DNA from 2 places in the Neobacillus sp. KR4-4 genome. Region 2 is predicted to be linked to the other one. Evidence: riboswitches for the same ligand, from Rfam matches in the RefSeq annotation. Region 2 holds a riboswitch; the other holds the start of a gene.
What was found. A riboswitch is a leader RNA that binds a small molecule or an ion and turns the genes downstream of it on or off. The one in region 2 is predicted to bind glycine.
Positions count from the first base shown of each region.

Region 1: another riboswitch for glycine. It lies ahead of gcvT (glycine cleavage system aminomethyltransferase GcvT); the one in region 2 lies ahead of ACE198_RS15845 (amino acid permease).

Region 1 is NZ_JBHHJU010000009.1:41,416-57,395, forward strand. Features, by position in the region: gene ACE198_RS11255 (class I SAM-dependent methyltransferase) at 1-818, shown strand, start outside; gene ACE198_RS11260 (DUF2626 domain-containing protein) at 863-1,105, opposite strand; gene ACE198_RS11265 (helix-turn-helix transcriptional regulator) at 1,189-1,887, opposite strand; gene ACE198_RS11270 (YqzE family protein) at 2,105-2,290, opposite strand; gene comGG (competence type IV pilus minor pilin ComGG) at 2,340-2,726, opposite strand; gene comGF (competence type IV pilus minor pilin ComGF) at 2,723-3,199, opposite strand; gene ACE198_RS11285 (hypothetical protein) at 3,147-3,485, opposite strand; gene comGD (competence type IV pilus minor pilin ComGD) at 3,469-3,909, opposite strand; gene comGC (competence type IV pilus major pilin ComGC) at 3,916-4,227, opposite strand; gene comGB (competence type IV pilus assembly protein ComGB) at 4,249-5,280, opposite strand; gene comGA (competence type IV pilus ATPase ComGA) at 5,267-6,349, opposite strand; gene ACE198_RS11310 (YqhG family protein) at 6,507-7,298, opposite strand; gene ACE198_RS11315 (DEAD/DEAH box helicase) at 7,276-8,964, opposite strand; glycine riboswitch at 9,140-9,227, shown strand; gene gcvT (glycine cleavage system aminomethyltransferase GcvT) at 9,400-10,506, shown strand; gene gcvPA (aminomethyl-transferring glycine dehydrogenase subunit GcvPA) at 10,525-11,871, shown strand; gene gcvPB (aminomethyl-transferring glycine dehydrogenase subunit GcvPB) at 11,864-13,324, shown strand; gene ACE198_RS11335 (rhodanese-like domain-containing protein) at 13,417-13,800, opposite strand; gene ACE198_RS11340 (lipoate--protein ligase family protein) at 13,993-14,829, shown strand; gene ACE198_RS11345 (vitamin B12-dependent ribonucleotide reductase) at 15,158-15,980, shown strand, end outside.
Region 2 is NZ_JBHHJU010000014.1:120,749-136,728, reverse strand. Features, by position in the region: gene ACE198_RS15885 (AEC family transporter) at 1-441, opposite strand, end outside; gene ACE198_RS15880 (CitMHS family transporter) at 524-1,816, opposite strand; gene ACE198_RS15875 (response regulator) at 1,971-2,657, opposite strand; gene ACE198_RS15870 (ATP-binding protein) at 2,650-4,296, opposite strand; gene ACE198_RS15865 (aldolase catalytic domain-containing protein) at 4,399-5,358, opposite strand; gene ACE198_RS15860 (FAD-binding oxidoreductase) at 5,522-6,889, opposite strand; gene ACE198_RS15855 (MFS transporter) at 7,166-8,383, opposite strand; gene ACE198_RS15850 (hypothetical protein) at 8,634-8,987, opposite strand; gene ACE198_RS15845 (amino acid permease) at 9,020-10,396, opposite strand; glycine riboswitch at 10,552-10,631, opposite strand; gene ACE198_RS15840 (hypothetical protein) at 10,874-11,134, opposite strand; gene ACE198_RS15835 (hypothetical protein) at 11,202-11,690, opposite strand; gene ACE198_RS15830 (VCBS repeat-containing protein) at 11,729-12,490, opposite strand; gene ACE198_RS15825 (DUF2935 domain-containing protein) at 12,742-13,539, opposite strand; gene glgA (glycogen synthase GlgA) at 13,754-15,193, opposite strand; gene ACE198_RS15815 (GlgC family sugar phosphate nucleotidyltransferase) at 15,200-15,980, opposite strand, start outside.

The sequences.
Region 1 (15,980 bases), on a different contig from region 2:
CGTTTTTACAGGAATGGAAAGAAAGGATTCAAACGCCTTTAACATATATTATTGTTGAAAGCAGCCCTTTTCATCGAAAACTGCAACGGGAATTGTTAATGGATGATTTTCCCATTGTTCAAGTGGAGAACATCAACGAAGTTAACGCATTTGAAGGAATGATTTTTTCAAACGAACTCTTTGATGCATTACCAGTTCATGTCATTGAAAAAGAAAATCAGGAACTGCAAGAAGTTATGATAGGGATTCGAAATAATGAACTGTATGAACAAAAGGTACCTTTAACCAATACTGATATCAAATTGTTTTTAAAGGAAAGCCAGATTGAATTAAAGGAAAAGCAGCGGTTGGAGGTCCCGTTAGCCATGGTGGAGATGATAAAGGGAATCTCCCGTGCATTGATAAAAGGGATTGTAGTAACAGCTGATTATGGTTATACAAATGAAGAGTGGATGGACCCTAGAAGGGTAAAGGGGAGTTTGAGAGGTTATTATCAGCATCAGCTGATTGATGATATTTTGCAAAACCCTGGTGAAATGGACATTACCACTCATATCCATTTTGATTATTTAATTCAAAAAGGGGAACAGGAAAACTTAGAACTTGTTTCAAAGCTAAGGCAGGATGAGTTTTTATTACAGGCAGGTATTCTGAAAGAATTAGCAAACCATTACGATCCCAATCCCTTTTCAGAGGTAAGCAAACGGAATCGAGCGATTCGCAGTTTGATTATGCCTTCAGGAATTAGTTCCTATTTTTATGTGGTTATCCAGCAAAAAGAGCTAAAATTAAAATGGAGTGATTTCTTCAGCGAATAAAGAAAAAACGCCGGAATTTTCCGGCGTTTTTTTCTAATGGTTACTTAATGTCCTGCACCAGGCACCATCATGAACGTTGTCCAATAAGTGAAGCCTGCGAAGAAAACTGTTAAATAAGCTCCGAATACCCACAAATACATGCGCTCGGATAGTTTTAGATAGCTAAGCAGAACGAAAAAACCTGTTTGGGCTAAGAATAACATTGCCGTCTTATCCATATCACCAAGATAAAACATTACTGTAAAAATGCCCGTCCAGAAACCACAAACTCTGAACATGCGATCCATATGTATCCCTCCTTTTACCCTTCGATCCCATCATTACAATATTATAAAGTAAAAGGAGGTACAATGTAAATAATGGTTTCGATTTAGTTTGTTACAAGCGCTTGATAAGAACAAGTTTCACAACCAGAAATAATATTTTCTTTTTCAATTAACTCAACTGATTCAAAAAGTGCTCCAAACATTCCTTTTAAGAATTCATGGTGCATACTGCAAACTGTTTCCGAATGATCTTCTGCCACTTCTTTGAAAGGGCAATTGAAAATTTGGAAATAGATTTTTGTTTTATCGCCATTTGCTTCAAATTCAGGATAAAAACCAGCAAGCGTTGCCGCACTTTTTAATATTGTGAGCTTTTGGTCAAATTCTAATTCCTCTCCAAACGCCCTTTTTGCCTTTTCTTGTTCAATCAGCTCTGCACCGAAACGCTTTCCAGTATGGAAAAGTGCTTTTTTACCAATCTCTCCAAGTGAAATCATGGTTTGGAATGCGACTTTAGATAAGAGCATGTAGTCACGAAATGGGAAATGCAATTGTATTACATCATCTGAGAGACGATATAATCTACTCGGTCTGCCGCCTTTACCAGTTTTCTTAGTTTCAGACACTAACATGTTCACATCTTCAAGTTTTGATAAATGTAATCGTGCAACATTTGGGTGAATATTAAAGTTTTCTGCCACTTCTTGTACTGTTACTTCTTGATGACGTTTGGTAATGTATTGATAAATATAGTACCGCGTTGGATCTGATAAAACGTTTGTTATCTTTAATGTTTGTTCCATCATTGTTCACCTCGGACCCCCATAATTTATTCCATTATAATACAGCCCTTCTAACATGGGAATGAGGTTAACAATGTTAACACAGTATGTTTAGAAAATGTTCACAATTTGCGACTTTATATTGTAACAATGTGTTAAAAGAAAGCAATTTTAGGTTATAAAATCATTTGTCAACAGTAAAATTATCATTTTTTGAAAAATAAGGCATTTAGAGAAGCTACATTCTTCGCCTTTTTTTAACTTCAAAATAGAGGATGTAAGGAAGTATACCGAACCAACGATACCAGAAAGAAGCTTTTGTTTCTTTTCGTTCGGTACGAAGACGCTTCCTTTCATCCTTTGGTTGATCTGCATATTTTACAATCGTTTGAGTCATGAATTTTACATAATCATTGGTTTTCATGGACATTCACCTGCCTTTAAATTTCATGAACAAGTATGCCCATATTTAGTTATTTCAATTCAAGCCATTTGGATAATCGTTTGGTCCGCGTATCAAAATATCCCCTTCCGTTAACTGTTATACCATCATTATTGAGGTGCAATGTAAAATTGACCTTTTGAATATACCCTATGGGTGTTTCAGTTTGGTAATCCATGTTTCCCTTTACATACGGCACCGTCCCTTTGGCAGGCAGTATGCCAGTCTTTTGAAAAATCGATTCAATCTTTTTTACTGATGAGAGGAAATAATACTCCTCGAGCATGATGGTATTCGTTTCGTGAGCAATTTTTCTTTCAGATAAAAATACTTCCATTCGGCTCGAAAGAAATAATAAAAAAATGATTAGAAGGCACAAGGTTAGTGGGTAAGTGAAGCCACTCTCATTATTTTTCATGGAACATTCAGCCAATTTCCCATTGAGAAAGCAATTACTGAATTTTTTCTTCCCCTTAGGTCAGTTACATCGATTTTGACGGCATTATTTAAGAGAGTGAACGAATGCTGTGAAACATTTTGGAGGAGTATCTCATGACCAGTTGAATTGACACGGCGCCTAAGGTTCGTTCCGTATTTTTCATACTGAATGGTTTCCGCATCTTTTGTTAGAATTAAGCGATTCGAGATCACCTCTGCTCGACTGGAAAGCCGAATCTCCTTTTTAATTTGGCTCGAAAAAACATCCCACTCCATAGCTTGTAAAGAAGCCTCCGTATCCTTATGATTAAGAATTATTTGGAATAATGGTGTCATAAAAAAAATAATTGTTGTGAAAATAGAAAAAGAAATAAGCACTTCAATGAGTGTAAAGGCATTATCATTCAAGCAGCCCGCAAACTTCAACTTCAGGAAGGAACGAATTTTTTTCAACTCTCACACACACCTCCTTTTGTCCAGCCATCTCACTGTCCTTCCATATGATTTGAAATTCAATTCCATTTTGAATAGAAGTGGAATTTGATGTTCCATGATTACTGACTAAATTCGCATGTAATTCTTCGTACATCAACTGTCTAGACATATTTTCTAATTCCAATTTCCGGGATTGTTCTCTTAGTTCGGTCAATAATGGCAGTAAAAACAAACTAATTATGAACAATGCTGATAAGGAAAGTAGAAGCTCAAGCAGAAAATAGCCTTTAGAACTCCTTAACATAAAACCGTCCCTTTCCGATTAACAGGGTCATTTGATAGGTTTTATTTTTGGTTTGGATGAGAAAGGTACCAAACTGGTTCACATTTCCATCGTTTAGGAATTTGAAATATAAGGGTATGGAAGCTTCAGCAAGATAAATATTTCTTGAATAATTTCGTACGAGGATTGGCGGAAGGTCGCTCCTCAATAACATGTAATACTTATACTGCGTTGGAAGAATAACAACGGATACTTCATGTTGATGAGATATAGCATATTGTTGTGAATAATATAGGTCTGCTTTTAATTGGGTTAAAAAGGCCTCATCCTCCAGGACTGAGTGCTGCGGTTTTAAGGAGAAGACTGTAATTGAGGAGATAATCATGAAGATGAAGAGAACTAACAGGGACTCAATTAAAGTGAAGCCATTTTGATCGTTTTTCATTGGGGATTAGTTACTTTCTGTTGAAGTTACATTGCCATCAACGTCTATTGCAACTGTATTCCCATTCGGACAACCTTTTGAGTCTTCCTTTAAATATCCTTCTGATTTTAGTTCCGCAATTGTGGGGATTTTGTTTTTGTCCATTTCATATGCTTGAACTTGAGCCTGGACCATTTTCACGTAGGCCTCACAGCCTTTATTGTTGATATTTGAATTATGTTTTGCAACGTTAGGAATTGTAATAATTAACAGTACTGAGATTACTAGCATAACAATCATCATTTCTATTAATGTAAAACCTTTTTCATTTTTTATCATTCTAACTAACCTCCAATTTTTTTAAATACCATCAAGCAGGTGAAACATGGGTAAAAGAATAGCTAAATACATTGACACGACAAGAAATCCAATAATGATGTAAAGAATAGGTTGAATAGTTGCTAAGCGTTTTTGAATCATTTCTTCCATGTTTGTGATACAGTGCTTGCTGAAAAATAGCAGTTCCTGCTCCAACTTTCCATTCTCTTGTCCATGTTTTACAATCATCGGAAATTCTTTTTCGAAGTATGACATCGTTGCCAAAATTGACTCTAATCTTTCTCCGGTAATTAGCTTACTTTTAATTGCAGCAGCTAAGTGACTGTAAAAAGGATGTCTGAGATTCTGTTCAAAAAGTAGTAGTGCTTCAGAAACCGATAATCCACCGGAAAGTAAGAAGCTTAGTTGAATGGAAAAGTAGTGAGTGAATAGTAATTTGAGGATCCTGCCAACAATTGGGATGCGAACTAGATGTGCCCTTTGTTGTAGGACGGTGAGCTTTCGAAATATCAGCAAATAATACATTGTTCCCAATGATAGAGTAAAAAGCAAGATGCCGATCACGATTGGAAAATAACGATCGAAAGCGTAAACGACATTCATAAAAAAATTTGCTTCTAGACCAAGGGACGAAAAAAGACTTGTGAACCTTGGGAGTAATGTATTTTCGACGAAAATAAATAGAAATCCTGTAATGACAATGAGCAAAGCAGGATACTGAAGCAGTTTTAGAAGCTTGTGTAAATCTTTATCTTTAAGTAATGCAAGTTCACTTCCCTCCAGCAGAGCATCCGCAAAGCAGCCATGTTGTTCGGCAAAATAGACATAACCGACTAAATCTTTTTGGAAGCCAAGATTATTTAGTGCAACATGAAATGGTAGACCTTTTTTCAATTCTTCTAAACAATCATTAAGTTCCTCCTTTCGTTTTGAGGGTAATTGTAATGCTATGGATTCAATTGCAAGTGCAATTGGATATCCCCTTGCCAAAAGTTCACCAGTTCTTCTCAAGAAATTTGCTTGTTCATTCACTGTCCATTTATGACGATTCATCATCATACACCAATCGCTCGTATTCAGATTCTTGAATATAACCAAGGGCAATACCTTTGTTTATTACATCTTTTAAGGTGCGGTAACGCGTATTTATTTTATCACCTTGGGCTGCCTTCATTACCCCGTGTAAATTTCTTCCTGATAATAGTTCAAACACACTTGCGCGTTTCCATCTGTTATAGGAATAGCAAATAGGTGTGCAATCCCCCTCGCAAAAAGGGCACGAGAGTTCCACCAATCTTTGTGCGGTAATGGCAATCAGTGTCTGTTCAACTTCTAACCAATTCACACCAAACTCTCGCAGGCGATAAACTGCCCCCTTTGCGTCGCGAGTATGCATTGTGGAGAGGACAAGATGGCCTGTTAAGGCAGCTCTTACTGCGATTTTTGCCGTCTCAGCATCGCGAATTTCACCGACCATAATAATGTCTGGGTCATGACGCAGAATTGCCTTTAGACCAGCCGCATATGTTACGCCTGCTTTTTCATTGACCTGTATTTGCAGGACGGAGTCATAGTTTTTTTCGATGGGATCCTCGAGCGTGATGACATTGCGGTGAAATAGGTGGGCTGTTTCATTTAAAAGGGAATAAAGTGTAGTTGTTTTGCCGCTGCCAGTTGGCCCGGTGAAAATGATAAGTCCATGAGCATGTTTAAGAAGGGCGAGTAGTTTTCGTGTCATTGACGGGAATAGTGAGAGTTGGTGAAAAGGGATTTGTTCTTGCTGTGGGAGCAGCCGGATGACAAGGCTCTCTCTGTTATTAGAAGGAAGCGTGGATAGTCTTAAACCCATTAATTGTCCGCCAACTTCACAAAAAAATGCTCCGCTTTGTGGCCGTCTTCTTTCACCGATATCCATATTGGCTGTGAATTTAAAATGTGAAATTAATCTGTCGCATTCGTCTTTAGGAAGGGATAGTCGGGGAATGAGTTTGTTGGTTAATCGTAGTTGAATGAGTGTGTCATTCTTCCTTGGAATAATGTGAATATCTGTTGCCTGATTCCTTGCCGCATCGGCAATAATTCGATTTGCTAAGATTTCTATCGCGCTAACAATAGGTACCACCGCCTTTAATATTTTTCATTTGATAATATTCGACAGCGTTCCTGCTTATCCTTCTTTATTTTCAAAAAATATTTTTATTTTTTCAGCAAAATAATATTAGGGTGTCAGGCACCATGTGAAATTTTCACATGGCGCCTGACACCCTCATTTTGTGCCTTTATATGGCTTTGTCGGTTAGATAGAAGAGGCCTCCGTTGATGAAGGATATGGATATTTTTGGTTCGTATTGCTCTTTTAGGGCTAGTTTTTCCGTTTCGAAGTTTTCATTTTCTTCTTCGACATCTTCATAAAAATGGTTTAAGAGTCGTAAATCCTGCTCCCAGCGTTTTCTTGCGTCTTCAGCCCAGGTGTGGTCATCTTTCTCAATCACGGAAGTTAGATACGCTTCTATCCTTGACATCCCACTTTGCGGCCTCACTAATGGTGATAAGGTAAAGGAATAATCCGGAATTTTTGGTGTTAACGGTATTTGCAGAAGCCTGTCATGGAAATCTTCGACCATTGTTCCGTTTATGAGTTGTAAACCGATGGACTTAAAAATATCACGCTTACGATCACATTGATATGAGATTTTAACATTCATACATAGCCATGGCATCAAGGGGGTCTGCCTGTTCTGATGGCAATGATTTTCGTAAAGCCGCATATAGCTGGCTAGTTTCTTAGTTGAAGCAAAAATTTGATGTAGACGAGGAGAACCAAAATGAATGATTTCCCCTTTTATATTTTCAGGAGCTGCATCTTGATTCGTGATAAAGGTTAGCCTCATCGGATTTGGAATCCCGCCTGTTTTTTCTAAATAATGCCAGTAAAAAGGGCGGTTCATTAATTCCTTGTCAAGTTCCACTGTTAACTGAACCATTAAATATCCAGGGCCATTCTCCACAATTTCACAATCATTAGCCAGAAAATAGGTCAATAGAAAGTTATGAATTTCCTGCTGCTGCATGGGAATCTCCTTTCTTCATCGATTCTGCAAATTCAATCATTGATGATAAGTTTTCCATTTTTATGCGCATTTCCCCTTCAGTAGAGGATTGTCCGAATATATCTATTAAGTGGTCTTCAATATTGCCAAATTCCAACTTTGTTAAAATATCGTCCAGTTCGCCGATTACTTTTTCGAATAAATGGATTTTTTCATAAAGAAGCTTTAAGATATGCTCCTCGACCGTGTTTTTTATTGCAAAGTTATAAATCATGACATCTTTTTCCTGCCCAAGACGATGAATACGACCAATCCGCTGTTCTAGCCGCATTGGATTCCATGGCAAATCGAAATTAATTATATGGTTGCAAAATTGAAGATTAATTCCTTCGCCGCCCGCTTCTGTCGCAATTAGAACTTGTGCATGCTTTTGAAATAATTCTCTCATCCAGTCCTTTTTCCCGCGCTTAAACCCGCCGCGAAAAGGGACAGATGTTATTCCATGCTGTTTTAAATACCATTGTAAGTACATTTGAGTGGCTCGATATTCTGTGAAAATAATCACTTTATCATTTACCTTTTGAATTAACTCTAATGCTTTTTCCGCTTTGGAATTTTTCTGAACAGCTTCGACCTTTTTCATTAAATATTGAATTTGTTCTTCGAAAGCTGGAGTTGGATTTTCCTTTTTTTGCAGCATATTCTTTAATGTATAAAAAACGGCCTCTCTGCTGCTGCATGCCTCACGCTGCAACGTCATGACTGAGAATGAACTAGTTTGTACCCAATTCCCTTCACTTTTTAAGTTTGTAATTGACTCGTAAAGATCTTTCTCCTCAGGGGTACATTCAATTGGAATCGTCTCAACATGCCGTTTTGTCCATTCGATTCCTGTATCTGCCCGCCTGTTCCGAATCATGACCTTGTTTACTAATTCTTTTAAATGTTCATCATCATTTAAGGATCGTGCATCACGCTTGTATTTTTCATAGAATGCCGTTTCGCTCCCTAAATGTCCTGGTTTTAATAACGAAACCAGATTAAAAATTTCCTCGACTCGGTTCTGAATCGGTGTTGCCGTCAACAATAAACAAAATTTCTTTTTCAGATTTTGAACAAATTCGTAGTTTTTTGTTTTGTTATTTTTTAGTTTATGTGCTTCATCAATGATGATGAGATCATAGTCTTGTTGGTAGATAATGTCGCGATGTGGATTACGTTTTGCTGTATCAATCGAGGATACGACGACATCGCACTGTTCCCACACATAGCTTTTTCTTTGTGATATAGCAGGAATGAAAAATTTGCTATTTAGCTCGGTCGACCACTGTGTAACTAAAGAAGCAGGGACAAGGATTAATACCTTTTTCACCAATCCGCGTATCATATATTCTTTTAGAATTAATCCAGCTTCAATTGTTTTTCCGAGCCCAACTTCATCAGCAAGGATAGCTTTTCCGTTCATATTTTCAATTACTTGTTTCGCTGTTTCGAGCTGGTGTGGAAGCGGGGTTAAATTAGATAAATGACTTGGTGCCAATAAACCGTTGAAATCAGGAACAACGAGATGTTTTTCTACTCCAATTGCTAGTTTAAAAAGCTCCCAATTCCCCCATGGACCATCGTTATCGATTCTATGTAAAAAATCATCCTTCCAAGAGGAATCAAATTCAATTTCGATCGACATGGTGTCAACTCCTTTTTTACAATTTCCAGCTTTATTCTTTCAAATAAAATTATTGCCCAATGTATTATTTTAATGGTAGGATGATTATAGTCTTGAATGTTTTAAATATTTTAATAAAGTAATTTATTTTATAAGTATAATTAGTATGACCAATTTGGATAATATTATAATGCGAATGATAACAAGGGGAGAGACTACCTTTGTAGCGCCGAAGGAGCAAGCAGAAATGTGAATCTCTCAGGCAAAAGAACTCTTGTTTGACGCAGCTCTGGAGAGTGCTGATTAGACATTTACAGCCACCAAAGGGGAAAGCCTTTAAAGGTAAACTTTCAGGTGCAAGGACAGAGACCTTCCTAATTTTTCATGGGAGGTTTCTGTCCTTTTTTATGGTTATCCTAAGAATAGTATGTGCCAAAGATTGAAGGGGGATTAAGAATGTCTGAATTAAAACGAACTCCGCTTTTTGATGTGTATAAGGAATGGGGAGGAAAAACCATTGATTTCGGTGGTTGGGAGCTGCCAGTTCAATTTTCCAGCATTAAAGAAGAGCATGAAGCTGTTCGCACACGTGCAGGATTATTTGATGTTTCCCATATGGGTGAAGTGGAAGTAAAAGGCAAGAATAGCTTGGATTTTTTACAAAAAATGATGACAAATGACATTTCAAAAATTAAAAATGGCGGTGCCCAGTACACGGCCATGTGTTATGAAAATGGCGGTACTGTCGATGACCTGCTTGTATATAAAATTGAGGACAATCATTACCTGTTAGTTGTTAATGCATCAAATATTGAAAAAGATTATAAGTGGCTTGAAGACCATGTAACTGGAGATGTTACTTTAGAAAACTTATCAGAAAAAACAGCGCAGCTTGCCCTTCAAGGACCACTTGCAGAAAAAGTACTGCAAAAGCTCGCTGGGAATACGGATTTGAGTGGGATTGGTTTTTTCAAATTCCAGCAAGAAGTAATCCTTAATGGGAAAAAATCCTTAGTATCAAGAACAGGATATACCGGTGAAGATGGTTTTGAAGTATATTGTGATGCAGAGGATGCAGTTGATCTTTGGAAAGATATTTTAGCAGCAGGTAAGGAAGACGGAGTAATTCCTGTTGGATTAGGTGCCCGCGATACACTGCGTTTTGAAGCAGTATTAGCACTTTATGGCCAAGAACTTTCTGCAGAAATTTCACCACTAGAAGCAGGGATTGGCTTTGCCGTGAAATTATCCAAGGAAGTTGATTTTATTGGGAAAGAAGCATTAATCCAACAAAAGGAAAAGGGCTTACCAAGAAAATTGGTAGGAATTGAAATGATTGATCGTGGGATTCCACGTCATGGGTACCCAGTATATAGTGGGGATCAGTTAATTGGTGAGGTTACAACAGGCACTCAATCACCAACTTTAAAGAAAAATATTGGTCTTGCTCTAATTAATTCGGAATTTACAGGCCTTGAATCCGTTGTTGAAGTGGAGATTCGCGGTAAACGCTTAAAGGCTACTGTCGTTCCAACACCTTTTTATAAAAGAGAAAAGAAATAACAGAAGGGAGTTAGTTTTATGAAACATCGCTATTTACCTATGACTGAACAAGATAAGAATGCTATGCTCGAGGCAATTGGTGTTTCCTCTATTGATGAACTGTTTAGCGATATCCCTGAAAAAGTAAGATTTAAGGGTGAATACAATATCAAAGCAGCTAAGTCTGAAACAACCTTAATGAAAGAATTGTTTAATATGGCTAGCAGGAACGCTGACCTAAAAAGAAATGTTTCTTTTATTGGTGCAGGTGTATATGACCATTACATGCCTGTTATTGTCGACCATGTTATTTCTAGATCAGAATTTTATACAGCTTATACACCATATCAACCAGAAATATCTCAAGGTGAACTTCAAGCAATCTTTGAATTTCAAACGATGATTTGTGAATTAACTGGCATGGATGTGGCCAATTCCTCTATGTATGATGGCGGAACAGCACTTGCTGAAGCAGCAATGCTTAGTGCGGGCCATACAAAAAGAAAAACAATTATAGTCTCTAGTGGCGTACATCCTGAAGCACGCGATGTTCTTAAAACATATGCAAAGGGTCAGTACCTCAATGTGGTCGAAGTACCTGTGAAAGATGGAGTTACGGATCTAGAAGCATTAAAAGGGCTCGTAAATGAGGATGTTGCAGCTGTTATTGTCCAATATCCAAACTTCTTTGGCCGAATCGAGCCTTTAAAAGAGCTGGAAGAAATTATCCACGCAAACAAGTCCATGTTTGTAGTTTCAAGCAATCCATTATCCCTTGGGGTGTTAACACCACCAGGTAAATTTGGTGCTGACATTGTTATTGGTGATGCCCAGCCATTTGGAATTCCAACCGCTTTTGGCGGACCTCATTGCGGCTATTTCGCAGTTACTACTAAGTTGATGAGAAAAGTTCCTGGACGTCTTGTTGGACAGACGACAGATGACCAAGGCCGTCGTGGGTTTGTTTTAACCTTGCAAGCTCGTGAACAGCATATCCGTCGTGATAAGGCGACATCAAATATTTGTTCAAACCAAGCATTAAATGCCCTTGCAGCATCTGTGGCAATGACAGCTTTAGGTAAAAAGGGTGTACGTGAGATGGCGGCTGCCAACTTACAAAAGGCTCATTATGCAAAAAATGCATTTAAGGAAGCTGGCTTTGAAGTGGTATATGATGGTCATTCATTCAACGAATTCGTTGTAAAATTAAATAAACCTGTCAAAGAAATTAATCAACAGCTTTTACAAAAAGGAATTATTGGCGGCTATGATTTGGGTCGTGATTATCCAGATCTTGTTAACCATATGCTGATTGCTGTAACAGAACAACGCTCGAAGGAAGAAATTGATACTCTAGTGAAAGAATTGGGGGATTTCCATGCATAATCAAGACCAGGCACTCATTTTTGAACTTAGCACACCAGGCCGCATCGGTTATAGTCTGCCAGAAATGGATGTACCAGAGCTAGATCTCAATGGACTTCTTCCTGATGGTTATATTCGTACGGAAGAGCCAGAACTTCCTGAGGTTTCAGAACTTGATATTATGCGCCACTACACGGCACTATCAAAAAGAAATCATGGTGTTGATTCAGGATTTTATCCACTCGGCTCTTGTACAATGAAATATAATCCAAAAATTAATGAAAATGTAGCACGCTTTAACGGCTTTGCACATGTCCATCCGCTGCAAGATGAAAGTTCTGTACAAGGTGCACTTGAACTTTTATATGATTTGCAGGAGCATTTAATTGAAATTACCGGGATGGATGAAGTGACTCTGCAGCCAGCAGCTGGAGCACATGGGGAATGGACCGGTTTAATGATGATCCGTGCTTACCATGAAGCCAACGGTGATATGAAACGTACAAAAGTTATTGTTCCTGATTCCGCACACGGGACAAATCCAGCATCAGCAACAATTGCAGGTCTAGAAACCATTACCGTTAAATCCAATGAACATGGTCTAGTTGACCTTGAAGATTTAAGAAGAGTGGTTGGTGAAGATACTGCAGCATTAATGTTAACCAATCCGAATACGCTTGGTTTATTTGAAGAAAACATTCTTGAATTAGCTGAAATTGTTCATGAAGCAGGTGGAAAGCTTTATTATGATGGAGCTAACTTAAATGCGGTTCTTTCAAAAGCACGTCCGGGAGATATGGGGTTTGATGTGGTTCACTTAAACCTTCATAAAACGTTTACAGGCCCACACGGTGGCGGCGGTCCTGGTTCTGGCCCAGTCGGTGTCAAAGCAGATTTGATTCCGTTCCTTCCTAAACCAATTATCACAAAACAAGGCGATGAGTTTGTTCTTGATTATGATCGCCCACTGTCAATTGGTCGTGTGAAGCCATATTACGGAAACTTTGGCATTAATGTTCGTGCGTACACATATATTCGCTCGATGGGTCCGGATGGATTAAAAGCAGTAACAGAGTATGCTGTACTAAACGCGAACTACATGATGAGAAGGCTTGCTGAATATTACGATCTACCATTTGATCGTCATTGTAAGCATGAATTTGTCCTTAGCGGAAGACGTCAGAAGAAATTAGGTGTCCGCACATTAGATATTGCGAAACGACTGCTCGATTTTGGCTATCATCCGCCAACCATTTACTTCCCGTTGAATGTAGAAGAATGTATCATGATTGAACCGACAGAAACCGAATCAAAAGAGACATTAGATTCATTCATCGATATTATGATCCAAATTGGTAAAGAAGCTGAGGAAAATCCAGAAATCGTTCAAGAAGCCCCACATACAACTGTGGTCGGCCGTATGGATGAAACAAAAGCTGCTCGTAAGCCAGTCTTAAAATATCAAAAAGCTTAAATATTAGAAAGGTCAGATTCGAAAATGGAATCTGACCTTCTCTATTTTTCAAAATAAAAAAGGCCCCGAAATACGGAACCTTGTTTATCTCGTTATTTCTTCGTTTTAACTTTACCAGACCATTTTTTAAACCCGCCTTGTAGTTGGGTTAGATCCCGGTAACCTTTTCGGTGTAAGAATTGTGCAGCACGGGCGCTGCGCATCCCACTTTGGCAGTATAAATATACCGGCATATCAGGTCGAATTTCTTTCATGCGCATTTTCATTTGTGACATGGGGATATTACGTGATCCTAAAATATGGCCGCCTTCGAATTCGTTTGCTTCACGAACATCTATTAGTTGTGCCTTTCTGTATCCCGCACGGAATTCTTCTTCTGTTACCGTTTTAACAATCCTTTTCTGATAGAAATAGGTGAAAACGGAATAGATGATAACTGCTGCAATGATAATTAATAAGGGATAAAGTGAACTCAATTTCTTTTTGCTCCTTTCAAGCTTTCCTGCACTAGTTTATTATATAAGCCAATCTCATAAAGATAAAGATGAATGCTAAAAAATCTTTTCAAAACTTCCTAAATTAATTATAGCAGAAACATCTTATTTTGAATCTATATCAGATTTTGGTAGACTTAAACTCGTAATAATATAAAAAATGAGGTCATTATAATGAAAAAAGAAGTTTGGCGTTTTATTGATACTGGAAATAGCTCACCATCTTTTAATATGGCTTTAGATGAGGCGCTGCTCGATTGGCATAGTGAGGGGAAAATTCCTCCAGTGATTCGATTCTATGGCTGGAACCCAGCAACCCTGTCAGTAGGATATTTTCAAAAAGTGGAAAAGGAAATTGATATGGAGGCGGTTAAGGCTCATCAATTAGGTTTTGTCAGGAGACCTACAGGCGGCCGTGGAGTACTTCATGAACACGAGCTTACGTACAGTGTAATCGTTTCTGAAGACCATCCAGAAATGCCAAATTCAGTGACAGAAGCCTATCGTGTGATATCTGAAGGTATTTTAAAAGGATTTCACCATTTAGGACTTGAGGCATACTTTGCTGTCCCAAAAACAGCGGAGGAAAGAGATGCATTAAAAAACCCTCGATCTGCTGTTTGCTTTGATGCCCCAAGTTGGTATGAGCTTGTGGTCGAAGGCAGAAAGGTAGCTGGCAGTGCACAAACAAGGCAAAAGGGAGTCATATTACAGCATGGATCCATATTGTTAGATTTAGATGAGGATAAATTATTTAGTTTATTTAAATATCCTAGTGAAAGGGTAAAGGAACGAATGAGGAAAGCCTTTAAGGATAAAGCGGTTGCTATCAACGCTATTAGTCCGAGGAGAATTTCTCTTGAGGAAGCAAAGGAAGCTTTTTATAAGGGCTTTGCGGAAGGTCTAAATGTTGAACTAGAGCCTTATCAATTAAATGAACAAGAGCTAGCCTACGTTAATAAGATTGCAAAAGAGCGCTATGAGAATGATGAATGGAATTATAAGAGATAATTGGAAGCGGCACACGTCGCTTCTTTGTTATTTAAGCAAAATAAGCAACCTGCGAATTTTGTTGAATTTTCCTGATTTATGACGAAAATCTTATTATTGCTATTGATTACTATTAATTATATTATTTTTTGAGTTTGACAAAAAGAATCTTGTTTGTTTGATTTACAATATATAGTGGTGTCGAAAATATTTTCGGTACTATATATTGATATTTAGTTGATTTATTCTAGGTGCCTATGATAACCTAAAAATACAAACCAACTAGATATAGCGCAATACTGCTAGATTTAGCACAATAGGTAGATATTAACATGAAGGAGTTGTTCTCATGTCTGTAGTTTTTAGACATACAATGAATATTGATTTTGAAAGGTTGAATGAGGATATCCGCTTATTCCCCCAGGTGCATCCAGTTACCCCAGATATGAAAATAACTCACAAAGGTGTTTCTCGTTTGGTAATGTTGGACCGCTATACCTTTAAAGACACTGCAAAAATTACCCTTTCTAACGACGACTTCGTTGTTTTAACTATAAAAGAAGATCCGAAATTTCCAGCACGCGGCCTTGGCTATATCCAGGAAATCGATTGGGAAAAGAAAAAAGCAAAAGTTTTAGTGGAAGAGGAGTTTAGAGGAGTACTCGATGATCCTGAAGAAGCTAGCACAGGTGTGATTATTAGGTCATTAGATGTGATTGAAAAGCCGTTAGAGCTGTTCTACGAGCAAATTGCGAAGCGTAATGCTACTGGTCTGGCCTCTGTCGAAGAAACGGAAGAGAAGCGAAGAGAATGGACAGAACGGTTTTATCAAGAACTTGTAAACATGAACTTCATTCCTGCAGGCCGCGTTCTTTACGGTGCTGGGGCAGATACCGATGTTACTTACTTCAATTGCTATGTTATGCCTTTTGTCCCAGACTCACGTGAGGGTATCTCTGACCATCGTAAGCAGGTGATGGAGATTATGAGCCGTGGCGGCGGAGTTGGTACAAATGGCTCAACATTGAGACCGCGTAATACACTGGCCAGAGGCGTAAATGGTAAATCATCTGGTTCGGTTTCATGGTTGGATGATATTGCGAAGTTGACACATTTGGTTGAGCAGGGTGGATCAAGACGTGGAGCTCAGATGATCATGTTAGCAGACTGGC
Region 2 (15,980 bases):
ATTCAGTAATCCATATGTGTAGGTAAGCAAATTTTGAAATATCATGACAACAATTTGTATGGATGCACCCAAAGGGTTATGTTGAAAAATGAGCTGACTAACAGGTAAACCAAAGTTTCCAGAATTATTTAGGACGACACTATTTTTAAAAGTGGAAGACAGTCCGTTATCAAATCTTGCCACTTTAGATATTAGACTACTTATAATCATTAAGCATGAACATTGTATTACTAAAAAGCCAAGAATATGCAAAAGTGTTTCCCCGCCAACATTATTTTGATAAATATTGACAAAACTGACACAAGGCATGAGAAAGTATGTATTTAGCTTTGATAAAGTGTTCATATCAAACTTAAATTTCCGATGGAGAAAGATACCAGCTCCTATTAAGGCAAATACAGGCAAAATGACATTTAATACAATAAGTAAGAATACTTCCATAAAACTCTCCTTTATTCTACTCCCTTAAAATCAAATTTAGTCCAAAAACTCTTATATGAGTCTTTGGACCATGATCTAACTTTTAGATTGGAATAATTGACAATAGAACCGCAACTAAAATCATCACCGCAGTTGATCCGCATGCCCATTTTAGAAATGTGCGCTGAAGATCGCCGAAATCTTCTCCAACCATACCAACTAATAAATAAGTGGACGGTACTAATGGGCTTAATAAATGAACCGGTAATCCTAATAGTGATGCTCTTCCAATCATTGCTGGATCAATTCCATACACACTTGCCGCTTTAGCAAGCAATGGTAAAACTCCATAATAAAAGGCATCATTGGACATAAAAAATGTAAATGGAGCACTAGCTATTGCTGTAATGAGGGCAAAATGGGAGCCCAAAACATCAGGAATATGAGTAATCATCGAATGTGCCATGGCATCCACCATTTTCGTCCCTGAAAGAATACCCGTAAAAATCCCTGCAGCAAATACCATGGAAACAACAGATAATGCATTATCCGCGTAGTGCATGATTCGTTCTTTTTGTTCATTTATATTTGGATAATTAAGCGTAATCGCAATGGCAAAACCTATCATAAACAATACGGTAGAAGGCAGTAATTCTTGGATTAAAGCAACTAAAAGTAGAATAGTTAATAGATAGTTTACAAGAATTAGTTTTGGACGTTTTAGATAAGCATCCTCAGAAGTAGCTGCCATCATTGACATCGTGCTATAATCTATTTCTGCAACTCCTACACGTTTGCGCTCTTTTCTACCAAGGCAATAAGCCATAAATAATACAAACAACACGCCGCCTATCATGCTTGGGATTACCGGTGTAAAGATATCCCCCATCTCAAGATGAAGTGCTGTCATTGCTCTAGCAGTTGGTCCTCCCCATGGAAGAAGGTTCATCACACCTGAAGAAGATACAGCAATTCCTGCCAGGACCAGAGGTCTCATGCCAATACGTTTATACAAAGGAAGCATTGCTGAAATGGTAATCATATATGTAGTCGTTCCATCACCATCAAGGGAAATTAATAACGCAAGGACAGCTGTTCCAATCGCTATTTTTACAGGATCCCCTTTTACGACTTTCAAGATTGTCGAGATGATCGGATCAAATACACCTGCATCTATCAAAATTCCAAAAAAGAGAATGGCAAAAAGAATCATGATTCCTGTTGGTGCTACGCTTCTTATCCCCTCAAGCGCCATTGGTCCTAATTCTTTTCCAAATCCACCTATTAATGCAAATACAACCGGCACCACCATTAAAGCGATCATAGCTGATAGACGTTTTGTCATAATAAGTATCATAAAAATAAAAATCATTAAAAATCCTAAAGTTGCCAGCATCATCTTCACCCCTTTTGTTAGTAAATTAATAATAATCTAAATATTCTAAGGTGAAAACGTTTCCAAAATAAAGTTATTATCGTACATTATTCTATATTTAGTTCATTTTGTTCACAGCTATCTTAACACGCAAAAAGGATGCCAATTAGCATCCTCACTTAACAGAATAATATTTTCTCTCTGGCCTCCCGACAATTCCATACACCACTTCCGCTTTTGCCTCTTTTATAGAGGAAAGATATTCAAGATATCTCCGTGCTGTAATTCGAGATGCACCAATTTCCTTTCCCACTTCTTCAGCAGAAAGACCCTGGTTTTTCAATTGAAGAGTGTTTTTCACCTTTTCAAGGGTAATTTCATCAATTCCTTTAGGTAATCCAGTACCCTTCCCCAACTTTTCAGTCGTATTTTTACCGAACAGAAGGTCAACATAATTCTGGTCAACCTCTTGGCCTGACGATAGAATAGAGTGTTTTTTAATAAATTCTAAGACCACTTCTTCAAATCTTTCTCTATTTACAGGTTTAATTAAATAATTTTCTACTCCGTAGCTTAAAGCTTTTTCGAGGAAAATCTTATCAGTCGCAGCTGTGACCATAATAATGCTTATCTTTGGGAAACGCTCTCGAATGATGGGAAGCAAATCAGACCCTAGCATATCTGGCATATAGACATCAAGAATATATAAGTCGGGGATTTTCTCCTTTAGCAGGTCTAGAGTTTGCTCACCATTTAATGACTTTCCCACAACCTCGATTTCCTTAAACTTATTTAAAAATTTTTCATGGATATCGGCTATTCGGAAATCATCTTCTGCAATCGCTACTTTTATCCTATTCAAGTTTTTCACTCCTCTCAATTTCCTTCGGCAGGTATACGGTAAAAATAGTTCCACTTTCCTTGGTACTCTGCACCTCAATCATACCATTCATTTCCAACACAGCATCCTCTGCATTGGATAGGCCAAATCCCCTCGGCTCAGACCCTTCTTTAGATGTAAACCCTCTTGAAAAAAGGAGTGGAATTTCCACATCAGTTATTCCTTTCCCATTATCCGAAATCTCAAATATGATATCACTGCCAATATCTGTAGCGAAGAATTTTACCGTGGGAGAATCCACACCATAAACAGCTTCAAAGGCATTGTCAATTAGGTTTCCAAGAATTACAATTAAGTTCGAAAGTTTAAAATGGGATGGCAATTCCTTTAAAAAGCTATCAGAAATGATCTCAAACTTTATTTTCTTTTCAGAAGCCTTACCCAATTTTCCTAACAGAATAGCTTGGACTTTCGTGTCTTTGATATGGTTAAAAACAATAGAATTCTGAAATTGCAACACCTGTGTTTCAGATTGGAGCATTTCAATGGCCTGTTCGGTTTCTCCTAGCTGCAGCAGTCCTAATAACACATATAACTTATTGGTATATTCATGTGTTTGCGCACGAAGATCTTCCGAATAGCTATTTACTTCTGATAGGGTGTTTAACATTTGCTCAATTTCTGTTTTATCACGAAAAGAAGCAACCACTCCACTTACGCCAGACTCTTCAAAGAGTGGAGTACAGTTGACAATAACAGTTTTATCTTTCCAGACCATTTCTTTATCAACTTGTGGGTTTCCTGATTTTAAAACTTCATATAAATAATCAGAAGGAAACAGGCCATCTACTTTTATATGACGGACTGACCCGTTTATTTGTAATAGTCTTTTAGCAGGCTGATTCATCATCGTGATGAATCCCTCTTTATTAATAGCTAAAATCCCTTCTTTCACTCCATGAAGTACAGCATTCTTTTCTTTATATAGTGCAGCAATTTCAAAAGGTTCTAGCCCCATGGTATCTTTGCGAATATTTTTTCCCAGAAGGATACTTCCAAAAAGAGAAACCAAAAATGCGAAAAGAGATACAAGAAGTACCTTGTTAAGATTATTTATAATTTGCTGATGGACATCTTCAAGCAAAAAACCTACAGAAACGATTCCGATCACTTCACCCTTTTTATTAAAAATAGGTGATTTTCCTCTTATTGAAGGCCCGAGTGAACCCTTAGCCTTAGACACATAATATTCCCCTTGCTTAATTGCCCTCTCATTATCTCCACCTTTCATTTTCTTACCAATCATCGATGGTAAAGGATGCGAAAATCTTGTCCCCTCTTTGTTTCCGATGACAACAAACTCTGCACCGGTTTCATTCCGAATCTTCTCTGCTAAAGGCTGTATTGTTTTGGATGGATCATTTGTCTGAACCGAAGAAATAATCGTGGGTATAAATGAAACCGTTCTCGAAATTTCAAGCGCCATCCTGCCCCTGTTTTCCTCTATTTGTTTACTTTCCATATAACTGAAAAATACTGTTAACAAAATGATTAAAAATAACCCTAGTAATAGAACAAGCCCAAATATTTTTATCTGTAGCGATATGTTTTTGGATTTCAGGTGGCATACCTCCTTATTGAACTGCGTGGAATCGCACAAAATTCATTATATCCTTTTAAGGCTCAGATTTCTTTGTGGAAGTTGCCGTTAGTAAAAATAAAAAAAGTACCCCTACGAAAGAGGTACATTGAGTAATTTAAACTATTTTAAAGTTGTAGCCACTGTACTTTCGGGTGATGTTACTTTGTCATAAAAATCGACGAATTTATCACGGTCGGCACTGTCACGGTAAGCCATGGCCACACGTGGATGTTCATTCAGTACACCTGAAATCATATAAGGAATGATATAGCCCCACTCCCACTTTTCACGCATTTCAAGCATATGTTTCTCAATAACTCCAAGAACTGGTTTAATCTCATAGCTTGATTTTTGGATGTAGCTAACGAGAAGTTCTGTATTACAGTTACCTGCTGCCCGTCCCATGCCATATACAGACGAATCCAAGTAGGTAACCCCATTTCTAAGTGCAGTTAATGTATTGGCAAAGGCTAACTGCATATTGTTATGTGTATGAATTCCCAGTTGTTTGTTAGGGATCATCTCTTTGAATTTCTTTACTTGATGCTCAATATCTACTGGGTCTAGACTACCAAAAGAATCAACAATATAGACCACATCAACAGGGCTTTGCTTCACCAATTCAAACGCTTTAATCAGCTGTTGTTCAGGTACACTTGATAATGCCATAATGTTAAGGGAAGTTTCATAACCCAAATCATGGAACATCTGGACAAGTTCTAAGCCCTTATCCACTTCACGGATATAGCAAGCCACACGAATCATATCTAGAACACTTTGTTCACGAGGGAGAATATCGTTGGGATCTACACGCCCAATATCTACTAGAGCTGATAGCTTGGTGAACTTTTTCACAGGGATAATTTCCTTCAAGAAGTTATCATCAAGAAATCTCCATGGATTTGGCTCGGTCGCATTAAGAAGTTTAGGAGAATTTTTGTAACCAATCTCCATGTATTCAACACCTGAAGCACTAAGACCTTCATACAAGTCTTGAACAAATTCGACACTAAAGTCCCAATTATTAACTAGCCCTCCATCTCGAATGGTACAGTCTAAAATTTTGCTACTTTGTTCCATAATCGTATTTCCCCCTGTATATTTCACTTTTTCAATATTATTTCACACTTTTATGCTTTTAAGCGCTAAAATTTCTTATTGTGTTTATATCACGGTTTGTCCAACGATGTCAACCTAATTTCCGAAAATTCGTAAAATCTTTGAATATATCAATATATTAGCCCTACTTTGATTTAAACATTTTCCCAGGATTTAATATACCAAGTGGATCAAATTGGTCTTTTATCATTTTCATTAGATGAATAGTACTAGCATGTTCTTTATATAGATAGTCAATTTTTCCAAGTCCAATTCCATGTTCGCCTGTAGCTGTCCCGCCACATTCAATCGCAAATTCTACAATTTTTTGGTTAACAGTATGTGCCATATCTGACTCAACAGGGTCCTTCGGATCAATCATAATTAATGCATGAAAGTTTCCATCTCCTACATGCCCTACGATACCGCCAATCAATCCATACTCTTCAAGTAACGAACTTGCATGAGAAATGGCATCCGGAAGCTTAGATAATGGTACACACACGTCCGTACTCATATTTTTCTTCGCTGGATAACCATGTTTAAAGGCATATGCAAGGGTATGACGTGCCTCCCACAACTTCGCTTTTTTCAGAGAGTCTGTTTCGTATTCAAATTGAGAACAACCTTCTAAGTCTGCTAATTCTTTCGCAAATTTAACATCGGCCTTTATCCCTTCTTCATTTCCGTGGAACTCCATAAATAGAGTTGGCTGCTCAGGGTATATAGTTTCGTTATGTATATTTACTTGTTTCATAGAACGAGCATCTACAAGTTCAATACGGGCTATGGGGATGCCTGATGAGACCATAGCATTCGCGGCCTTAATCGCATGATCGACAGAAGGAAAGACAGCTCTGCAAGCAAGTGTCGCTTCCGGAATTCCAAAAACTTTTAAAGTGATTTCAGTAAAAACTCCTAATGTTCCTTCTGAGCCAACAAATAAAGGTGTTAAATTATATCCTGAAGAAGATTTTGCCGCTAACCCGCCTAGGTTTACTATTTCCCCATTTGCTAAAACTACTTCAAGTCCTCTAACTACATCTTTCATGGCACCATATTTAACAGTGGTTGTACCTGAGGCATTCGTACTCGTCATCCCGCCAATCGTCGCGTCTGCACCAGGGTCAACTGGAAAGAAGAGACCATACTTTTTAAGTGCCTTATTTAATTGTTTTCGAGTCACACCTGGTTGTACCTTAATAAGAAGGTCCTTTTCCCTAACTTCAATGATATGATTCATGAATTGAAAATCCATTGAGATTCCGCCTGAAACGGGGATTGGATGTCCTTCTAGGCTGGAACCTGCCCCAAAAGGGACAACTGGTATTTTATACTTATATGCTATTTTCATAATTTCTGAAATCTCTATTTTACTTTTAGGGAAAACCACGATATCTGGTTTTACAGGTTGATGATACGATTCATCCTTGCTATGATGTTCTAAAATGGTAGGATTTTCACTTATTTGTTCATCAGGCAGAAGGTCTCTCAGAGCTTTTTTCCATTCCAAAGATTATACATCCTCTCATCGTAAGTAATTATTAATTCATTATTACTCTATTATTATCTTTTTACAAATAATTCACACAATTCTCCGCAATGTTTTTCTATTATCCAAATAGATTATGAAAAAACAGTGTTATTTTATCTTATGTTTGCTGGTCTAATTGTTTGGAGGCGACCAACTAATATAAAGGTAAATGTTAACGAATAATTTGCTATTAGACTAGTTGAAAAAGGCATTGGATTTTAAAATCCCAATGCCTGAATGTTTCCTTCTTTCATTTTAAACTGCTTTAGATAAGCTAATGTCTTGTACTTCAGTAGTTTTTCCTTTTTTCAAGCTAATCATTGCGATAAAGGAGATACAGTAGAGTAGTGCGAGATATCCCATTGCTGCCGTAACATTAGCATGCTGCAAGATATATCCTACTAATATTGGAGATAATCCTCCTAATGCTCGTCCAAAGTTAAAGATTGTGTTGGTTGCTGTGCTTCGAATTTCTACTGAATAGAAACTGCTTATTAATGCCCCATAACCCGCAAACATACCATTCGAGAAGAACCCGACGATTGCACCCCCGATTAATAGACCAGCACTCCCTGACGCATAGGCATATAAAAAGACAGCGACCGCTGATGCGAATAAGAAGACTCCATATGAGCGTTTCATCCCAAAGCGATCGATAAAGTGTCCAAAGGTTAACATTCCTGCAATCATACCAGCCGCAGTGCTAATCGTCCAAAGGGCAGAGTTTGAAACCGACAAACCTTGGGATTGTTGCAGCATAGATGGAAGCCAAATCATCAAACCATTATATCCAGCAATTTGGACAGTTGCCATGATCGCTAGAGCAATCGTTGTTACTGAGGTTCTTGGCGTCGCAAACAATTGCTTTAATTTCCATTCTCTGGGTACAAGTTGTTTTTTATTCTGGGTTTTCAACCATTCAGGTGATTCATCCAATTTCTTTCTGACGATAAAGGCGAAGATAACCGGAACCAATCCGGTGAAAAACAATCCCCTCCAGCCCCATGAAGGAAGGATGATTGCACTAAGAAGAGCAGCAAGAATCACACCGTATTGAGCACCAACGCTGACATAAGAAGAAGCTCGTCCTTGTTTATTTTTTGGCCACGCTTCCGCTACAAGCGCCATACCGATCCCGTATTCCCCTCCTGCACCTAAGCCGGCAATAAATCGAAAGATGTAAACTTGTTCAATATTTTCGGCTAAGCCGGTTAATGCGGTACCGATAGCAAATAGTAGAATTGTGTAAGTAAAGATTTTAACTCTCCCAAATTTATCTGCTAATATACCGAAAATGACTCCCCCAGCTAGCATTCCTAGATTTGTAATAGAAGAAATGAGACCGCCTGCCACCATGTCAATATGAAACTGAGCAATAATCATTGACATGGCAAAGGAGATAAACATGATATCCATGCCCTCTAATGTTAACCCTGCAACTGATGCGACTACTGTTTTTCTGCGATAATCCATTTCTGTCGTTCTCCTTTCAAGCCTCTCTGGACTATGATTAAAAGATAGTTGGCAAAAATAAAATGCCCTTTCATCCAAAGGACAAAAGGGCATTCATATACGTAACAAAGTATATATGAATTTTACTTTCGCCTTTTTGGCCTCTCTGGACCAATTTAAAGGAATTTAATTTCATCTAATAGTATCACGATAATTTTCATGTGACAATAAGAAATAACTAGTATTTTCTTTTGGAAAGAAGGTCATCACATTATTCACTTCTATTAAATGATTCACTAAGATTCTTTAACGTGTAAAGTCTGCCAGTTAACAGAAATAATTCATCGTAACTATTTTTTACGTATTCCTCAATAATTTTGAGCCCTTCTTTAAATTGATCCACTAAATAATACGTATACTTTTCATCCCAATCAAACTTATTAATTCTAAACAATTCATCTGAAAGGATCTGAAACTTATACTCTTCAATAAGAAGTTTTATTTGAAACAATTTGTCTGGTGCAAACCTGTTGCTGTTTTTATTGATATGACTTTTTTGAACATATGTTATAAACCCATTGATATTTTCAGCAAGCAAATTCGCCTTTTGCATCTCAAACTTCATAACGCACACTCCTCACTATCGAAAAAACATTATTATGAAGAGTGTATGTTTTGAGACATCAGTCTGACACCCTTTTTCTTTTTTAATGAATATAAAATGAATAAAAGAATGAACCAAACAGGTGTTAATAATAAAGCGGTACGAGTTGCTTCGGCAAATAGCATAATAATAAGAATGAGTGCAAATAACGTTAGGACGACATAATTGATAAACGGTGTGAACGGTGCTTTAAAAATCGACTTTTCATGTAAATCAGGACGTGATTTCCGGTAGCGCAAATGACAAATTAATATGATGCTCCAAACCCAAATAAAACAAATCGCACTGATCGTTGTCACGATACCAAAGGCTTGTTCTGGAATCAGTTTACTTAAAAGAGCACCGGCTGATAGAACAAGAGTGGAAATAAATAATGCGTTACTTGGTACATGGTTTTTATTTAATTTAGCAAATTTAGCAGGTCCCTGTTTATGACCACTTAAATTAAACAATATTCGGCTGGTTGAAAATAATCCGCTGTTACACGCTGAAGCAGCTGATGTCAAGACAACAAAATTAATAATTCCTGCTGCAATTGGAATACCTACTAAGCTAAACGTCTTAACAAATGGACTATTAGCTGCATTCAGTTCTGTCCAAGGATTGATACATAAAAGAATGAAAAGGGCTCCCACATAGAAAAATAGAATTCGCAACGGGATTTTATTAATGGCAGATGGAATATTTTTTCGAGGATTAGATGTTTCCGCTGCGGAGACACCCACTAATTCAACACCTACAAATGCAAAAACAACCATTTGAAAAGACAAAAAGAAACCTGATATCCCATTTGGAAAAAGACCACCGTGTCCCCAGAGATTCTTGATTGAAACTGTTCCCGAATCGGTTTGAAATCCAATAACCAATAAAATGATTCCTATTACGATTAAAGCTAGAATGGTAATTACTTTGATGATTGCAAACCAAAACTCTAACTCTCCAAATAGCTTTACGGTTAGTAAATTTAATCCCAATAATACAATTAAGCAGATTAAAGCAGGTATCCATTGCGGAATATCGAACCAATATTGCACATATACCCCCACAGCAATAATATCAGCCATGGCGGTCATGATCCAACAAAACCAATACGTCCATCCTGTCACATAACCAGCCCACGGTCCAATGTACTCTTCCGCAAAATCCGTGAATGATTGATAGCCCGCATTCGATAATAGCAGTTCCCCAAGTGCCCTCATCACAAAAAAACAAGCAATACCAACGATTAAATAAGCAAATATGATAGATGGACCTGCTAACTGGATCGCTCTTCCTGAACCAAGAAATAAACCTGTACCAATCGTACCGCCAATCGCAATGAGTTGTACATGACGATCTTTTAAATCTCGTTTTAATTCTTGCTGTGCCATTTTCATTTCCTCCTTATTTTTGTAAAGTTCATGTTGTGAATTGATGAGCAAAAGGTTAAAAACCATAAAAAAAGAGACTGGATCAGCTCCAATCTCATGGTCATAAGAATAACAAATAATATTTATCACTCTTTTATCAGAATAACAAATAAAATACGTACTCTTCTGTCCTTTTGCCTGAGATTGTGAACCCTTCGGCGCCGCAGATTTCTGCGGTCTCTCCAGAAGCTGCTCCTGCTATAGTTTGACCCATAGCAATCATAGCTTGCTTATTATTTAATTTTGAATAGAAGAACCAAAGGTTCAAAATCCCCACTAAAAATTATTCAACCATCATCAAGTCTTAAGATTTACATTATTGTTAAATAATTTTTAATTTTAGTAGTATTCAATCACTTTGTCAATACATATTTTCGGGGCCCAGATTGGAGAACAAAAAATAAACCCACCTCATTCGTGAAGGGGTTCATTTTTTTCTTAATCTCCTAGGACCAAAAAATATTGAATATGATTGGCTGAGATGGGAGTGACCGCCATAATGCGATAACCGATACTTAGTAATTGTGACAAAGTTTCTGCACAATTTTGCCGTGGCGGCTCAATTGGAGCATGGTAACTTTTATAAAGATTTAAGAATTGATTATGGTTTGTACAATGGAGCAAGATCACATGTCTACCAGTCCATGCTTGACCAATCATTGTTTGTGGTTGACCTTGAATTTCCCTTTTATTTCTCATAATGTACACCCTCGTGGATTGATACTATAGATTTTGGAAAAAACCTTGTACAATGTTCTTACCATTCCTAACACAAAACGATAATTCTATAAGGTGTGATTTGGGCGGGGATACTTTTGGTGGCTGGTCCATAAATGACAATAAGATTCCTGTTCGCGGGGTTTCTTGTAAAGGGTTGCCCATTTGTTAAAAGTATTTGGGTATATGGAGATATATTTAATCGTAACCGTCCATCACTACTCTCTAATTCACTATTAAAGTAATCAACTTTTACATTCTGATATGGGCTATCTTTAACCATGACAAGCGCTGGATATTGTGGAGGGTAAATAAGAATAGCAGGTGCATTTCCGTCATAATAACCAGTCACGCGATCTCCTATAGCCACAATTGCATGGTCAACAAAATAAGTCGTTGATGACACCACGAAATTCACAATTGCTCCCGTGCCGTTTTCTACAGATATTAATTTATTACAGCCTTCTCCTGTACCATTTTGACCTACAAGGTCAGTAATCATGGTGACAGTTCCATGAAACGAAAAAAATTTAGTCATCCATTTACCTCCTAGCTGATAAAAAATGCAGCTCGACACTAGTACGTACTGCTTAACTTTGTTCCAAAAATCTCTGTTGCCAATGATGTGGATATAAATTGAGTTCCATTCCATGTTAAAAGGTTTTCGACATAACCTAATGTATCCGCATTAGATGTACCAATAATCCGTTGAAGAACGAGTAAATCATAATTTATTCCTTTTCCATTTGTAACAATGGGATATAACGCAGTTGCTGCAAGAACCTCGCCCTGAACTGGCTGTTTTAATTTTCCATTTTCATCATAGAGCTCAGATAGATAATCATAACCTTTGTAACTAATGTCTAGGGTGAAAAGCAAATCTAACGAAGGGCTTCCTACAGTCACTTTATAAAAATCCTCATAATTGACTTTGAATCTATAACTTTTATTATATTTTTCAACATCAAACAATAGCATAGGGATATTATTTCTATAGGAGTAAATATAGAAAATACCGTATCCTCCGCTTCCCCCCGTTTCAATACTTACCAAAATATCCAATATATTATCATTAGAAAAATCCCCGAGAAAAAGCTGAGCATTATATCCAGTATTATTTTGAAGATTAATAGATGAAATCCGTTTCGAACGCCCGTCTTGAATGACGAGTGTAATTTGATCAGCAAAGACTTCAGTTTCACCGTTTTTTCTTCCATATAAATAGACGTAATCTGCTATACCGTCACCTGTAACATCACCTTTCCTCATGTCAAGCAACATAAAGTTTCCAGGATAAGTATCATTAACAAAGGTTTGTTCTTGAAATTGCCTGTACAAATAGATCCCCCCTTCAAACATTTGTATGACTTGATTTACCATATGCAGGTAAATGCCTAGATGACACCGTTTTTAGGTCCGGAAGGAGTTTTACTGAAAAATAAATACACTTATACGAAAGTACAAGTTGATAGGTAAATAACTATTGAATAACTTACGACAAATCCAATCGTTTACTTACTTTTAATAAGGCAACAGAAACTCAAAAGAGAGCGGATACTTTCCCCCTCTCTATTATTGATGCTTAGTTTTCATTCTTTTAGTCTAGGTTTAGCAGGATCACAGTTGGGTGGATCAAGTTTTGTCGATTCTGCTAACTTCATTAGATAATAACATTCTTCACGATACATATGATCCGCCATTAAGGGGGCAAAGGTACCTAATGCTTGCTTACTTAGTCTAAGTTCTTCTATTTCCTGTAGAAAGTTTTGAAATAACTTAATTTCTAATTGACTGTCTAAGTTCATTTTATCCAAAGCAGGAAAAGACGCTAAATTGGTTCTTAAATACCCTGCAAGCTCCACGGATTTTAAGTAGAAATTCTCAAAGTTCTTCAAATATGAATTACTTTTTTCTCTAAGTTTTTTTTCAACACCATCTAAATTGGTGGATATTGCTTCTGCATGCCCCGCCGCATCCAATAACCATAATAGGTGATGGTGGAGCTCGTGATACACAGGCGGGACTTCCCCAGCCTTTAAGTGCTCTAAAATTCTTAAATACTCCTCTAATTCATTTACCATATGATTTATAAAGGTAGGTGAAAGGTGAATTTTTATTTTTCCAATCAGATGTTTTCTTAATAATTCCAATTTAAATTCTCTTAATTTTATAACTTCGGATTCAGCTTCCCTGGATAATGTCCATAAATTTGCGGATTCCGTACGCTCAAGTAATGTGTCAAATTCTCTTATAAATGTTAAAGTCGTTTCAATTTCCTCTGTTTGAACGGGGGCTAACGATTCGTATATAAACCTTGAATGATCACCTAATATTTGGAGCCAGAAACGGTGTTCGAATCTAGCTGTTTTCTCAAAAACATCATTCATGTTTATTCCTCCCAAATAGTAATCCACACACTATATTAATATTATTCTTCTAACTTGCTTCTTATGAACAAAGTTAGGAAAAAGAATCAAGCATAACCCTGCCGCGAAAAGGTATAAACATCTTCTTGAAGGACTAGCATATGATTAGTAAGTAAAAAGGAGACCTATGTTTATTGACATTGGTCTCCCTTAAGTTTCATAATTTATTTGTATATTATTTTATGTCCTTCAGTAAATCCTCATAAATTTCGTTATATTCCTTAGCAGATTGCAACCAACTGTAATCTTGACCCATTGCCTTTTTTACTAAGTTAGTCCAGTATTCTTTTTGATGATAAAAATAAATGGCTCTTTTAATGGTATGGAGCATATCATGGGCGTTGAAATTCTTAAAAGTGAAGCCGTTACCATTACCAGTAAATTCATTAAAAGAATGGACGGTATCATTTAAGCCACCGGTTTCTCTGACAATGGGGATTGTTCCGTACTGTAAGGCAATAAGCTGTCCTAATCCACAGGGTTCAAACTGTGAAGGCATTAAAAATAAATCAGCCCCCGCATAAATTTGATGTGCCAGCGTTTCATTAAAGCCCAAGTATACTCGTACTTTATCCGGATACTTATGTGCCATTTGCTTTAAGAAGTTTTCATATGTAGGGTCTCCTGAACCAAGCACTATGAATTGGATATCTTCCTGAATCATATTTTGAAATACATGGAGTACTAAATCCAAGCCTTTTTGACTTGTTAAGCGTGTGACCATGGCAATGATTGGCGTACTTTCTTTTTCTGGCAGCCCAAAATATTGCTGTAATTCTTGTTTATTTTCCACTTTGCCTTCTAGGGATTCGAGGTCATAAGGTAGAGCAATATCACGATCTATTTTAGGATTATACACTGTATCATCAATTCCATTTACAATTCCAATTAGCTTATGACTATATTTTCGTAATAACCCGTCAAGTCTTTCCCCAAAATATGGATTTTGAATTTCCTCTTTATATGTGGGGCTGACAGTGGTTACAATATCAGATGCAATAATACCACCTTTCATAAAGCTAATATTCCCATAAAATTCAAGTTGTTCACTATTAAAATATTGATGGCCTAATCCTAGCTGCTCACTCATCACCTCATATGGAAAAATCCCTTGAAATTGTAAATTGTGAATCGTAAAGACTGTTTTAATATCCTTATACATTGGTATATGACGATAATTAGCATCTAGTACAAAATTTACCATTCCTGTATGCCAATCATGGCAATGGATCACATCTGGAATGAAATCGAGATGCGGAATACACTCTAGAACGGCCTTAGAGAAAAATGAGAATCGTTCACCATCATCATAATGACCATATAAGGAATCTCGAAAAAAATAATATTCGTTATCAATCAGATGATAGGTTATTCCATCATGCTCAGCAGTTAGGATACCGCAGTATTGACTGCGAAATCCTAACTGTACATTTATCGCTTGTTGAAAATGAAATAAATTTTTAAGTTTCTCAGGAATTAAACTGTAATTTGGTAAAATAACACGTACTTCAGTCACTAATTTTTTTAACGCCTTAGGAAGTGCACCCGCTACATCCGCAAGGCCCCCTGTTTTGACAAACGGAACACACTCTGATACTGCAAATAAAACTTTCACGTATTCTCAACGCCCCTTTTGGACTTTCCCTTTTTCTACTAGGTAGGGTTTCTCTCTCGTACCTACCAATTGTACACCATTATCAATCTTGACATCCTTATCCAAAATTACACTATCTAGAATACAATTCTCTCCTATTTGACACTTCTGCATAATAATAGAATTACGAATCACAGCTCCTTTTCCAACTTTAACCGAACGGAAAAGAATACTATTATCTATTTCTCCTTGAATAATACAACCATTTGCAATCATCGAGTTCGTAACCTTTGCAGCATTTTTATATTGTGTTGGCGGCTCATCCTTTACCTTCGTAAAGATTGGCTCATTCTTAGTAAAAACCTGCTTCCATACGGTTGGCTGCAGCAAATCTAAACTATTTTGATAGTAGCTTTGGAGAGAGTCAATTGTGGTAATATAGCCAGCCCATTCATACATATTAATTTTAAATTTATGACGTTTATCATGTATAACATCAAAAATCGTGTAATATCCTTGATTTTTGTATTGTTCAAACAGAGAGAGTAATAAATTCTTGTCCAAAATGTAAGTTTGCAGCGATTGTCCATTATGAAAAACTTCAGTAATATCTGCTTCATTTTCGATATGGTGATCTAATATTTTACAAAAATCAATGGATCCGATTGTATTGCAATTCGTAATTACTACGTATTTTTGTTTACTTCGTAAAAAATAAGTAATATTTTTCGCAAAATGGGCAAAGGAACCAAATCGCTCGATTCTAGAAGTGCCCTCAGGAGAAAAGACAAACAGACCATCACGCTTT